Regions from separate parts of the Lysinibacillus sp. 2017 genome, predicted to be linked through region 1. Evidence: a T-box and tRNA genes for the amino acid it is inferred to sense, from the RefSeq annotation. Region 1 holds a T-box; the other regions hold tRNA genes.
What was found. A T-box is a leader RNA that pairs with one kind of tRNA and senses whether it is charged. The one in region 1 lies ahead of trpS (tryptophan--tRNA ligase), so its partner is inferred to be a tRNA-Trp.

Region 1 (3,250 bases):
CTATTAGAAGATGACTAGCTCTGACAATCCCTTCAACCCATAAAATTCAACGGACTCGCTTTAAAAGTAAACGGCGCCTTTGCTCGTCAACAGCGCCGCCCCTGAACACATGCAAAAGTAGAATGGATTAGCCTATGATTTGGCAGGCCTAGCATACCGCAACAGTATCAGTAGTAGGGACACGTACCACGTGACCCTGCTGCTGATATGCGGTTGCCTGCCAAAACCCAATACACTTTCATAACATCTCTATTAGAAGATGACTAGCTTTGACAATCCCTTCAACTCACAAAATTCAACGGACTCGCTATAAAAGTAAACGGCGCCTTTGCTCGTCAACAGCGCCGCCGCCCCCGAATACTTGTAAAGGCATAATGGATTACACTTTGATTTGGCAGGCCTAGCGCAAGACGCAAAGAAGAGTCGTACAGATATGTGCAACATATCTTTGCGACTCTGGGCGCCCAGCCTGCCAATACACAATACACTTTCATAACATCTCTATTAAAAGATGACTAGCTCTGACAATCCCTTCAACCCAATATATCGAAAGGATTACAAATAATATAAAACCATAAAAAAAAGATGTTACAATCGCAAATCTGCATCCGTAACATCATACTTACTTATATATTTAGTTAACCATACGTTGTGCTTCTTGTAATTGATATGCGCGAACTTTACGAGGTAGGAATCGGCGAATCTCATCTTCGTTATAGCCTACTTGTAAACGTTTTTCATCCAAAATAATTGGGCGGCGTAATAAGCCTGGGTGCTCTTGGATAAGCTCGTACAAACGTTGTAAAGGTAATGTCTCAACATCGACATTTAATTTTTGGAAGATTTTTGAGCGAGTGGAGATAATCTCATCTGTTCCATCTTCTGTCATACGTAAAATTTCTTTAATCTCACTAATTGTAAGAGGTTCAGAAAAAATATTGCGCTCTGTATATGGAATATCATGTTCCTCTAACCATGCTTTTGCTTTTCGACATGAAGTACAACTTGGTGAAGTAAATAATGTTACTAACATTTGTGTCACTTCCTCTCTTATTCATTTCAACTACTATGTGTCTCCAGTTCTAGACTCACCTGGACACTATATCTTCATTCAATTAAGTAAAAATCATTCATTAAAATGAAGTGAATTTATACATCAAAATCCTTAATTTAGAATTAATTTAATTTAAGATTCTCTTCTTATTATACAAGAAAATTTCATATTTGAATACACATTGTCAACAAAAAGGTCATAGAAGAAGAGATTTTTTGGTCATAAATATTCTCGAATAAGCTTATTTATTCTAAAGTGAATCACACAGTAGATTTACCCAGAATTTTTTAGTTATAAACTTCCATAAAAACTAATTTTAGTTCTCAATTAATAGCACCAATTGAGAAAATAGTAATAAGAAAAATGCTAATTATTCGTGAATTTACAATTATTAAGCTTAGTCTTTCTATTTTCCCTTCACTTTATACAATTAAAAATATTTTTTGGTGAAACAATTGCTTTTATTTTACAAAGTGCGTTATAATCACTTTCAAGATTATGAAAAACGAAGACGAAGAGTAGTACATTTAAAAAGAATGTGTAGAGAGTCTGTGGTTGGTGTGAACAGATCATTCATTAAATGGAATGGACTTCCGAGTTAGCTTTGTGAAAATTTCCAGTAGTAAAGCTCGTTCCTTCACGTTACGAAGAAGAGTGGCCTGTCATGGGCAAGCTGGGTGGTACCGCGGATTCTAACATCATTCGTCCCTTCTATTAGTTATTAATAGAGGACGCATGATGTTTTTTTATGTTCATTTCGCTATCAAGGCGAGATAGATTTCTTAAATTCAAGGAGGAATACCCAATGAAAACCATCTTTTCTGGCGTACAGCCAACAGGAACAATTACTTTAGGAAACTACATCGGTGCGATTAAACAATTCCCTGCACTACAGGACGATAACAACGCGATTTACTGTATCGTTGACCAACATGCGATTACCGTACCACAAGATCGTTTAGAACTACGCAAAAACATTCGTTCATTAGCAGCAATGTATATTGCAGTTGGCATTGATCCAAAAAAATCTACATTATTTATCCAATCTGAAGTACCAGCACATGCACAGGCAGGATGGATGTTGCAATGTGTCGCTTCAATTGGCGAATTAGAGCGTATGACACAATTTAAAGATAAATCAAACGGCAAAGAAACGGTTTCTGCCGCACTATTAACATACCCACCACTTATGGCAGCTGATATCCTTTTATATAATACCGATATCGTGCCCGTTGGTGATGACCAAAAGCAACATATCGAATTAACTCGTGATTTAGCAGAGCGTTTCAATAAGCGCTACAATGATGTATTAACGATTCCAGACATTCAATTACCTAAAGAAGGCGCGCGTATTAAATCCTTACAAGAGCCACTGAAAAAAATGTCAAAATCTGATACAAACACAAAAGCAACAATTCGTTTACTAGATACACCAAAAGAGATTGAGAAAAAAGTTAAATCAGCAGTAACTGATTCTGAAGGCATCGTAAAATATGACATTGAAAACAAACCAGGTGTTTCAAACTTATTAACAATTGAATCTGCATTATCAGGGTTGTCAATTGCTGATTTAGAAGCGAAATATGCAGGTAAAGGTTACGGAGACTTTAAAGCGGGTGTTGCTGAAGCTATCATTACACACTTAACGCCAATTCAAGAGCGCTATTATGCATTAATCGATTCTCCTGAATTAGATGAAATTTTAGACGAAGGTGCTATTAAAGCAAACGCCATCGCCTCAAAAACGGTTAAGAAAATGGAGAACGCGATGGGCTTAGGGCGTAAACGACGATAAACATCCCGATTATCGCACCAAAAAACATATAAAGTTCCGCACTATTAAATATGTACAAAAGCACCGCATGCCAGGAATAACCGAGTGTACGGTAATTTAAGTACAAGATGATATTACTAATCGACATCACACAAATGCCATAACAAAATAAAAAAAGTACAAAGCGTGTCATCAAATGGCCCCCTTTGTACATCTATACGAAAAACCAACGTGCTACATGCGTAACGCGTTGGTTTTTTGTATTTCTATAAATTAATCAGTATATTTTTTAAATAATAAACATGCGTTATGCCCGCCAAAGCCTAGTGAATTACTTAGCGCATAGTCAATATCCGCTTTACGTGCTTCATTTGGTACATAATCTAAATCACATTCTGGGTCTGGATCATGTAAATTCATTG
Region 2 (3,250 bases), 1.3 Mb from region 1:
AATAGATCCTCATTCAAAATATTTAATACTTCATTTGAATCCTGAAATATACCGCCTTCAATATTATTGGTTGTACCACCGTCTCTTAAACTATTTACAAACATTCCAATTATTAAAAGAAATGATAAACCACCTATAACTATAACCATAATCAGCTTTAATAATCCTTTTAAACAACCTATTAATAATTCCTCCTAAGCAACTTTTTTATTGCCAATCATACCAATTATCCCTGCAAGCACTAAAGGTACCGTAGCTATATAGCCAATCGGCTGCATTAAAGAACCTACTACTAACCCACTTAAAATAAGAAGAATCCCACCAAACTTTGGTTTTTTTGAAATGAATAATAACCCTACAAAACCAATAGCTACCCAAAATAATGAGATATTTCCTTGTTCACTTAATTCATTTGATTGAATACCTGATGCAATCGCATGCGCAAATAACGAAACAGCAACACCTAATCCTAATCCTATTATTCCTATTATGGAAACTAAACAACCTTTCATCTTACCACACCTCCTTCATCCAATATTTAACTATACCATATTCCAAAATGATATTACCTAGTATCTTGTGTATCCGACACTAACAACGTAAACCAACTTTTATTTAAGATGTAGTGGGAATGGGCATGAAGTTGTTTTTTTTATAAACCGCACTTACTTATGATACGGTTCTCTTTAACTAATACTATATAAAATTTATTATTTTATAATTGAATTACAATAAGGCTGAAATGAGTACAAAGGAAAAGCCACGAAAGGCGTTATGCTGGAGTCTTTAGGTCTCTTAATACTAAGTCACATATCTTAGCATTAAGAATTTCAATTAATATATATCTAATTAAAAAAAACTAATTAAATTTAATTCTTCATTAGTTAAATTTATACTTCTTCTTTTAGCCATTAATATACCTCCGCATAGGATTCTACTTATCGGATTCATCATTAAAGTGCTTTAAGTCTATAAATACAAAAAAGACTCCTAGTATAAATACTAGAAGTCTTGATGTAATAAGGTTTATGACAGTTAAACCTTAAATCAGATACCGATAACCAGGGTCGAACTGGTACTCCCGAAGGAACCGGATTTTGAGTCCGGCGCGTCTGCCAATTCCGCCATATCGGCAAAATAAAAAAAGGTAAAAAAAAACCGGTTTAACCGATTAGATAAAAAATGGAGGCGGCAACCGGATTTGAACCGGTGGTAGAGGTGTTGCAGACCTGTGCCTTACCACTTGGCTATGCCGCCGTATTTTGGAGCGGAAGACGAGGTTCGAACTCGCGACCCCCACCTTGGCAAGGTGGTGTTCTACCACTGAACTACTTCCGCAAAATAAAAAATGGCTGGGGAACCTGGATTCGAACCAGGGCATGACGGAATCAAAATCCGTTGCCTTACCGCTTGGCTATACCCCAAAATTTTAAGTATTATATATAAATGGGGCGACTGATGGGAATTGAACCCACGAATGCCGGAATCACAATCCGGTGCGTTAACCACTTCGCCACAACCGCCAATATATTATAATTTAATTTTACCTCTTAAACGTAAATAAAAGATGGGGCGACTGATGGGAATTGAACCCACGAGTGCCGGAATCACAATCCGGTGCGTTAACCACTTCGCCACAACCGCCATTATTATTATTTTGTTTAATTAGAATTGGCAGGGGCAGTAGGAATTGAACCCACACTGACGGTTTTGGAGACCGTAGTTCTACCTTTAAACTATGCCCCTATAAAGATGGTGGAGGGGGGCGGGTTCGAACCGCCGAACCCTAAGGAGCGGATTTACAGTCCGCCGCGTTTAGCCACTTCGCTACCCCTCCAGGTAATGGTGCCGGCGAAAGGAGTCGAACCCTCGACCTACTGATTACAAGTCAGTTGCTCTACCAACTGAGCTACACCGGCAAAAATTATCTTTTATATTTATATGGTGGGTCAGGACGGAATCGAACCGCCGACACTTAGAGCTTCAATCTAATGCTCTACCAACTGAGCTACTGACCCATATATGTATTATTTATAAAATGGCGGTCCCGACCGGGATCGAACCGGCGATCTCCTGCGTGACAGGCAGGCATGTTAACCGCTACACCACGGGACCATTTTGGTTGCGGGGACAGGACTTGAACCTGTGACCTTCGGGTTATGAGCCCGACGAGCTACCACTGCTCCACCCCGCGACAATATTATTAAGTTAATTAATGGTGGAGGATGACGGGCTCGAACCGCCGACCCCCTGCTTGTAAGGCAGGTGCTCTCCCAGCTGAGCTAATCCTCCATGCTGGACTTCATAAATGTAAATGGTGACCCGTACGAGAATCGAACTCGTGTTACCGCCGTGAAAGGGCGGTGTCTTAACCGCTTGACCAACGGGCCATTTTTTAAAGTTTGGCTGGCGGAGAGTAAGGGATTTGAACCCTTGATGCAGTTTTACCCGCATACACGATTTCCAATCGTGCTCCTTCGGCCTCTCGGACAACTCTCCAAGATTTAGATGGCTCCGAAGGCAGGACTCGAACCTGCGACCTGCCGGTTAACAGCCGGATGCTCTACCAACTGAGCTACTTCGGAATAATTTTATGTAAGCCTAGCGACGTCCTACTCTCACAGGGGGAAACCCCCAACTACCATCGGCGCTAAAGAGCTTAACTTCCGTGTTCGGTATGGGAACGGGTGTGACCTCTTTGCCATCATCACTAGACCTTTTTGAAAGACACAATTAATTATATCACACTTTACATTAACGTCAAGTGTTTTTAATGAATTTTTGATGATTTTATTCATCTTTTGTTCTTTCAAAACTGGATAAACGTTTCATTGAGTTATGCAATAAAATGTGGTTAAGTCCTCGACCGATTAGTATTCGTCAGCTCCATGTGTCACCACACTTCCACCTCGAACCTATCTACCTGATCGTCTTTCAGGGGTCTTACTTACTTGCGTAATGGGAAATCTCATCTTGAGGGGGGCTTCATGCTTAGATGCTTTCAGCACTTATCCCGTCCACACATAGCTACCCAGCGATGCTCTTGGCAGAACAACTGGTACACCAGCGGTGTGTCCATCCCGGTCCTCTCGTACTAAGGACAGCTCCTCTCAAATTTCCTACGCCCACGACGGATAGGGACCGAACTGTCTCACGACGTTCTGAACCCAGCTCGCGTACCGCTTTAATGGGCGAACAGCCCAACCCTTGGGACCGACTACAGCCCCAGGATGCGATGAGCCGACATCGA
Region 3 (3,250 bases), 800 kb from region 1:
GCCAAGAAAAGCCTCTATCGAGGTGAGAGGTGCCCGTACCGCAAACCGACACAGGTAGTCGAGGAGAGAATCCTAAGGTGTGCGAGAGAACTCTCGTTAAGGAACTCGGCAAAATGACCCCGTAACTTCGGGAGAAGGGGTGCTCTTTAAGGTGAATAGCCATGAAGAGCCGCAGTGAATAGGCCCAGGCGACTGTTTAGCAAAAACACAGGTCTCTGCAAAACCGTAAGGTGACGTATAGGGGCTGACGCCTGCCCGGTGCTGGAAGGTTAAGAGGAGTGGTTAGCGCAAGCGAAGCTGCGAATTGAAGCCCCAGTAAACGGCGGCCGTAACTATAACGGTCCTAAGGTAGCGAAATTCCTTGTCGGGTAAGTTCCGACCCGCACGAAAGGCGTAACGATCTGGGCACTGTCTCAACGAGAGACTCGGTGAAATTATAGTACCTGTGAAGATGCAGGTTACCCGCGACAGGACGGAAAGACCCCGTGGAGCTTTACTGTAGCCTGATATTGAATTTTGGTACAACTTGTACAGGATAGGTAGGAGCCAGAGATTCCGGAGCGCCAGCTTCGGAGGAGGCGTCAGTGGGATACTACCCTGGTTGTATTGAACTTCTAACCCATACCCCTTAGCGGGGTAGGAGACAGTGTCAGGCGGACAGTTTGACTGGGGCGGTCGCCTCCTAAAGAGTAACGGAGGCGCCCAAAGGTTCCCTCAGAATGGTTGGAAATCATTCGAAGAGTGTAAAGGCATAAGGGAGCTTGACTGCGAGACCTACAAGTCGAGCAGGGTCGAAAGACGGGCTTAGTGATCCGGTGGTTCCGCATGGAAGGGCCATCGCTCAACGGATAAAAGCTACCCCGGGGATAACAGGCTTATCTCCCCCAAGAGTCCACATCGACGGGGAGGTTTGGCACCTCGATGTCGGCTCATCGCATCCTGGGGCTGTAGTCGGTCCCAAGGGTTGGGCTGTTCGCCCATTAAAGCGGTACGCGAGCTGGGTTCAGAACGTCGTGAGACAGTTCGGTCCCTATCCGTCGTGGGCGTAGGAAATTTGAGAGGAGCTGTCCTTAGTACGAGAGGACCGGGATGGACACACCGCTGGTGTACCAGTTGTTCTGCCAAGAGCATCGCTGGGTAGCTATGTGTGGACGGGATAAGTGCTGAAAGCATCTAAGCATGAAGCCCCCCTCAAGATGAGATTTCCCATTACGCAAGTAAGTAAGACCCCTGAAAGACGATCAGGTAGATAGGTTCGAGGTGGAAGTGTGGTGACACATGGAGCTGACGAATACTAATCGGTCGAGGACTTAACCACATTTTATTGCATAACTCAATGAAACGTTTATCCAGTTTTGAAAGAACAATTCTTTCTACATATACACGGATGTTCTTTAAATTAAAAGGAACGTCTACTAAGAGCGCCACGTCCTGTGGCAAAGTAGACGCCATGACATCCATGTCAAAGTGAAGTGATGATGGCAAAGAGGTCACACCTGTTCCCATACCGAACACAGAAGTTAAGCTCTTTAGCGCCGATGGTAGTTGGGGGTTTCCCCCTGTGAGAGTAGGACGTCGCTTCGCTTAATTTTTATAAAAAGTATAATGTATAAAGCTCTATTATGTCGGAGGGGTAGCGAAGTGGCTAAACGCGGCGGACTGTAAATCCGCTCCTTAGGGTTCGGCGGTTCGAATCCGCCCCCCTCCACCACTTTTTATAGGGGCATAGTTTAAAGGTAGAACTACGGTCTCCAAAACCGTCAGTGTGGGTTCAATTCCTACTGCCCCTGCCAATTTTTAAATAAACAATATAATAGTGGCGGTTGTGGCGAAGTGGTTAACGCACCGGATTGTGATTCCGGCATTCGTGGGTTCGATTCCCATCAGTCGCCCCATTTTTAATATAAAAAATTAAAAACTTTGGGGTATAGCCAAGCGGTAAGGCAACGGATTTTGATTCCGTCATGCCCTGGTTCGAATCCAGGTTCCCCAGCCATTTTTAGTGCCATTAGCTCAGTTGGTAGAGCATCTGACTTTTAATCAGAGGGTCGAAGGTTCGAGTCCTTCATGGCACACCAGTTTTATAATATGTCTGCTGCGGGTGTGGCGGAATTGGCAGACGCACTAGACTTAGGATCTAGCGCCGCAAGGCGTGGGGGTTCGACTCCCTTCACCCGCACCATTTTTAATTTTAAAATAATAGTTTAGCGCTCGTAGCTCAATTGGATAGAGCATCTGACTACGAATCAGAAGGTTGTAGGTTCAAGTCCTGTCGAGCGCACCATTTTACGGAATGTAGCTCAGCTTGGTAGAGCACTTGGTTTGGGACCAAGGGGTCGTAGGTTCGAATCCTGTCATTCCGATCACAAATGAGGCCTTAGCTCAGCTGGGAGAGCGCCTGCCTTGCACGCAGGAGGTCAGCGGTTCGATCCCGCTAGGCTCCACCATAAAGATTAACAAATAAAGATACTGGCGGTGTAGCTCAGTTGGCTAGAGCACTCGGTTCATACCCGAAAGGTCGTGGGTTCGACTCCCTCTGCCGCCACCAAATTTTTCAAAATAATAGTATTATCGCGGGGTGGAGCAGTGGTAGCTCGTCGGGCTCATAACCCGAAGGTCACAGGTTCAAGTCCTGTCCCCGCAACCAAACTTTTCAAAATAATAGTATTATCGCGGGGTGGAGCAGTGGTAGCTCGTCGGGCTCATAACCCGAAGGTCACAGGTTCAAGTCCTGTCCCCGCAACCAAACTTTTCAAAATAATAGATTATCGCGGGGTGGAGCAGTGGTAGCTCGTCGGGCTCATAACCCGAAGGTCACAGGTTCAAGTCCTGTCCCCGCAACCAAACTTTTCAAAATAATAGATTATCGCGGGGTGGAGCAGTGGTAGCTCGTCGGGCTCATAACCCGAAGGTCACAGGTTCAAGTCCTGTCCCCGCAACCAACTTTTCAAAATAATAGATTATCGCGGGGTGGAGCAGTGGTAGCTCGTCGGGCTCATAACCCGAAGGTCACAGGTTCAAGTCCTGTCCCCGCAACCAACTTTTCAAAATAATAGTATTATCGCGGGGTGGAGCAGTGGTAGCTCGTCGGGCTCATAACCCGAAGGTCACAGGTTCAAGTCCTGTCCCCGCAACCAAATGGTCCCGTGGTGTAGCGGTTAACATGCCTGCCTGTCACGCAGGAGATCGCCGGTTCGATCCCGGTCGGGACCGCCATTTGTGGGTTTGTAGCTCAGTTGGTAGAGCATTA

Region 2: it has a tRNA-Trp gene. The T-box ahead of trpS (tryptophan--tRNA ligase) is inferred to sense a tRNA for this amino acid. The anticodon was not compared.
Region 3: it has a tRNA-Trp gene. The T-box ahead of trpS (tryptophan--tRNA ligase) is inferred to sense a tRNA for this amino acid. The anticodon was not compared.

What each region holds. Positions count from the first base shown of each region.
Region 1 covers NZ_CP029002.1:734,401-737,650, reverse strand. The annotation lists gene spxA (transcriptional regulator SpxA) at 635-1,033, opposite strand; T-box leader at 1,554-1,767, shown strand; gene trpS (tryptophan--tRNA ligase) at 1,860-2,849, shown strand; gene fabF (beta-ketoacyl-ACP synthase II) at 3,102-3,250, opposite strand, start outside.
Region 2 covers NZ_CP029002.1:3,195,223-3,198,472, forward strand. The annotation lists gene DCE79_RS15620 (hypothetical protein) at 1-104, opposite strand, end outside; gene DCE79_RS15625 (hypothetical protein) at 195-512, opposite strand; tRNA gene DCE79_RS15630 (tRNA-Leu) at 1,053-1,134, opposite strand; tRNA gene DCE79_RS15635 (tRNA-Cys) at 1,184-1,257, opposite strand; tRNA gene DCE79_RS15640 (tRNA-Gly) at 1,264-1,338, opposite strand; tRNA gene DCE79_RS15645 (tRNA-Gln) at 1,350-1,424, opposite strand; tRNA gene DCE79_RS15650 (tRNA-His) at 1,448-1,523, opposite strand; tRNA gene DCE79_RS15655 (tRNA-His) at 1,569-1,644, opposite strand; tRNA gene DCE79_RS15660 (tRNA-Trp) at 1,673-1,746, opposite strand; tRNA gene DCE79_RS15665 (tRNA-Tyr) at 1,754-1,837, opposite strand; tRNA gene DCE79_RS15670 (tRNA-Thr) at 1,844-1,919, opposite strand; tRNA gene DCE79_RS15675 (tRNA-Phe) at 1,943-2,018, opposite strand; tRNA gene DCE79_RS15680 (tRNA-Asp) at 2,040-2,115, opposite strand; tRNA gene DCE79_RS15685 (tRNA-Met) at 2,120-2,194, opposite strand; tRNA gene DCE79_RS15690 (tRNA-Val) at 2,217-2,292, opposite strand; tRNA gene DCE79_RS15695 (tRNA-Glu) at 2,316-2,390, opposite strand; tRNA gene DCE79_RS15700 (tRNA-Ser) at 2,408-2,499, opposite strand; tRNA gene DCE79_RS15705 (tRNA-Asn) at 2,510-2,585, opposite strand; rRNA gene rrf (5S ribosomal RNA) at 2,600-2,715, opposite strand; rRNA gene DCE79_RS15715 (23S ribosomal RNA) at 2,851-3,250, opposite strand, start outside.
Region 3 covers NZ_CP029002.1:1,531,420-1,534,669, forward strand. The annotation lists rRNA gene DCE79_RS07075 (23S ribosomal RNA) at 1-1,318, shown strand, start outside; rRNA gene rrf (5S ribosomal RNA) at 1,469-1,584, shown strand; tRNA gene DCE79_RS07085 (tRNA-Tyr) at 1,628-1,711, shown strand; tRNA gene DCE79_RS07090 (tRNA-Trp) at 1,720-1,793, shown strand; tRNA gene DCE79_RS07095 (tRNA-His) at 1,820-1,895, shown strand; tRNA gene DCE79_RS07100 (tRNA-Gln) at 1,922-1,996, shown strand; tRNA gene DCE79_RS07105 (tRNA-Lys) at 2,003-2,078, shown strand; tRNA gene DCE79_RS07110 (tRNA-Leu) at 2,098-2,182, shown strand; tRNA gene DCE79_RS07115 (tRNA-Arg) at 2,208-2,284, shown strand; tRNA gene DCE79_RS07120 (tRNA-Pro) at 2,290-2,363, shown strand; tRNA gene DCE79_RS07125 (tRNA-Ala) at 2,372-2,447, shown strand; tRNA gene DCE79_RS07130 (tRNA-Met) at 2,472-2,548, shown strand; tRNA gene DCE79_RS07135 (tRNA-Met) at 2,573-2,647, shown strand; tRNA gene DCE79_RS07140 (tRNA-Met) at 2,672-2,746, shown strand; tRNA gene DCE79_RS07145 (tRNA-Met) at 2,770-2,844, shown strand; tRNA gene DCE79_RS07150 (tRNA-Met) at 2,868-2,942, shown strand; tRNA gene DCE79_RS07155 (tRNA-Met) at 2,965-3,039, shown strand; tRNA gene DCE79_RS07160 (tRNA-Met) at 3,063-3,137, shown strand; tRNA gene DCE79_RS07165 (tRNA-Asp) at 3,141-3,216, shown strand; tRNA gene DCE79_RS07170 (tRNA-Phe) at 3,222-3,250, shown strand, end outside.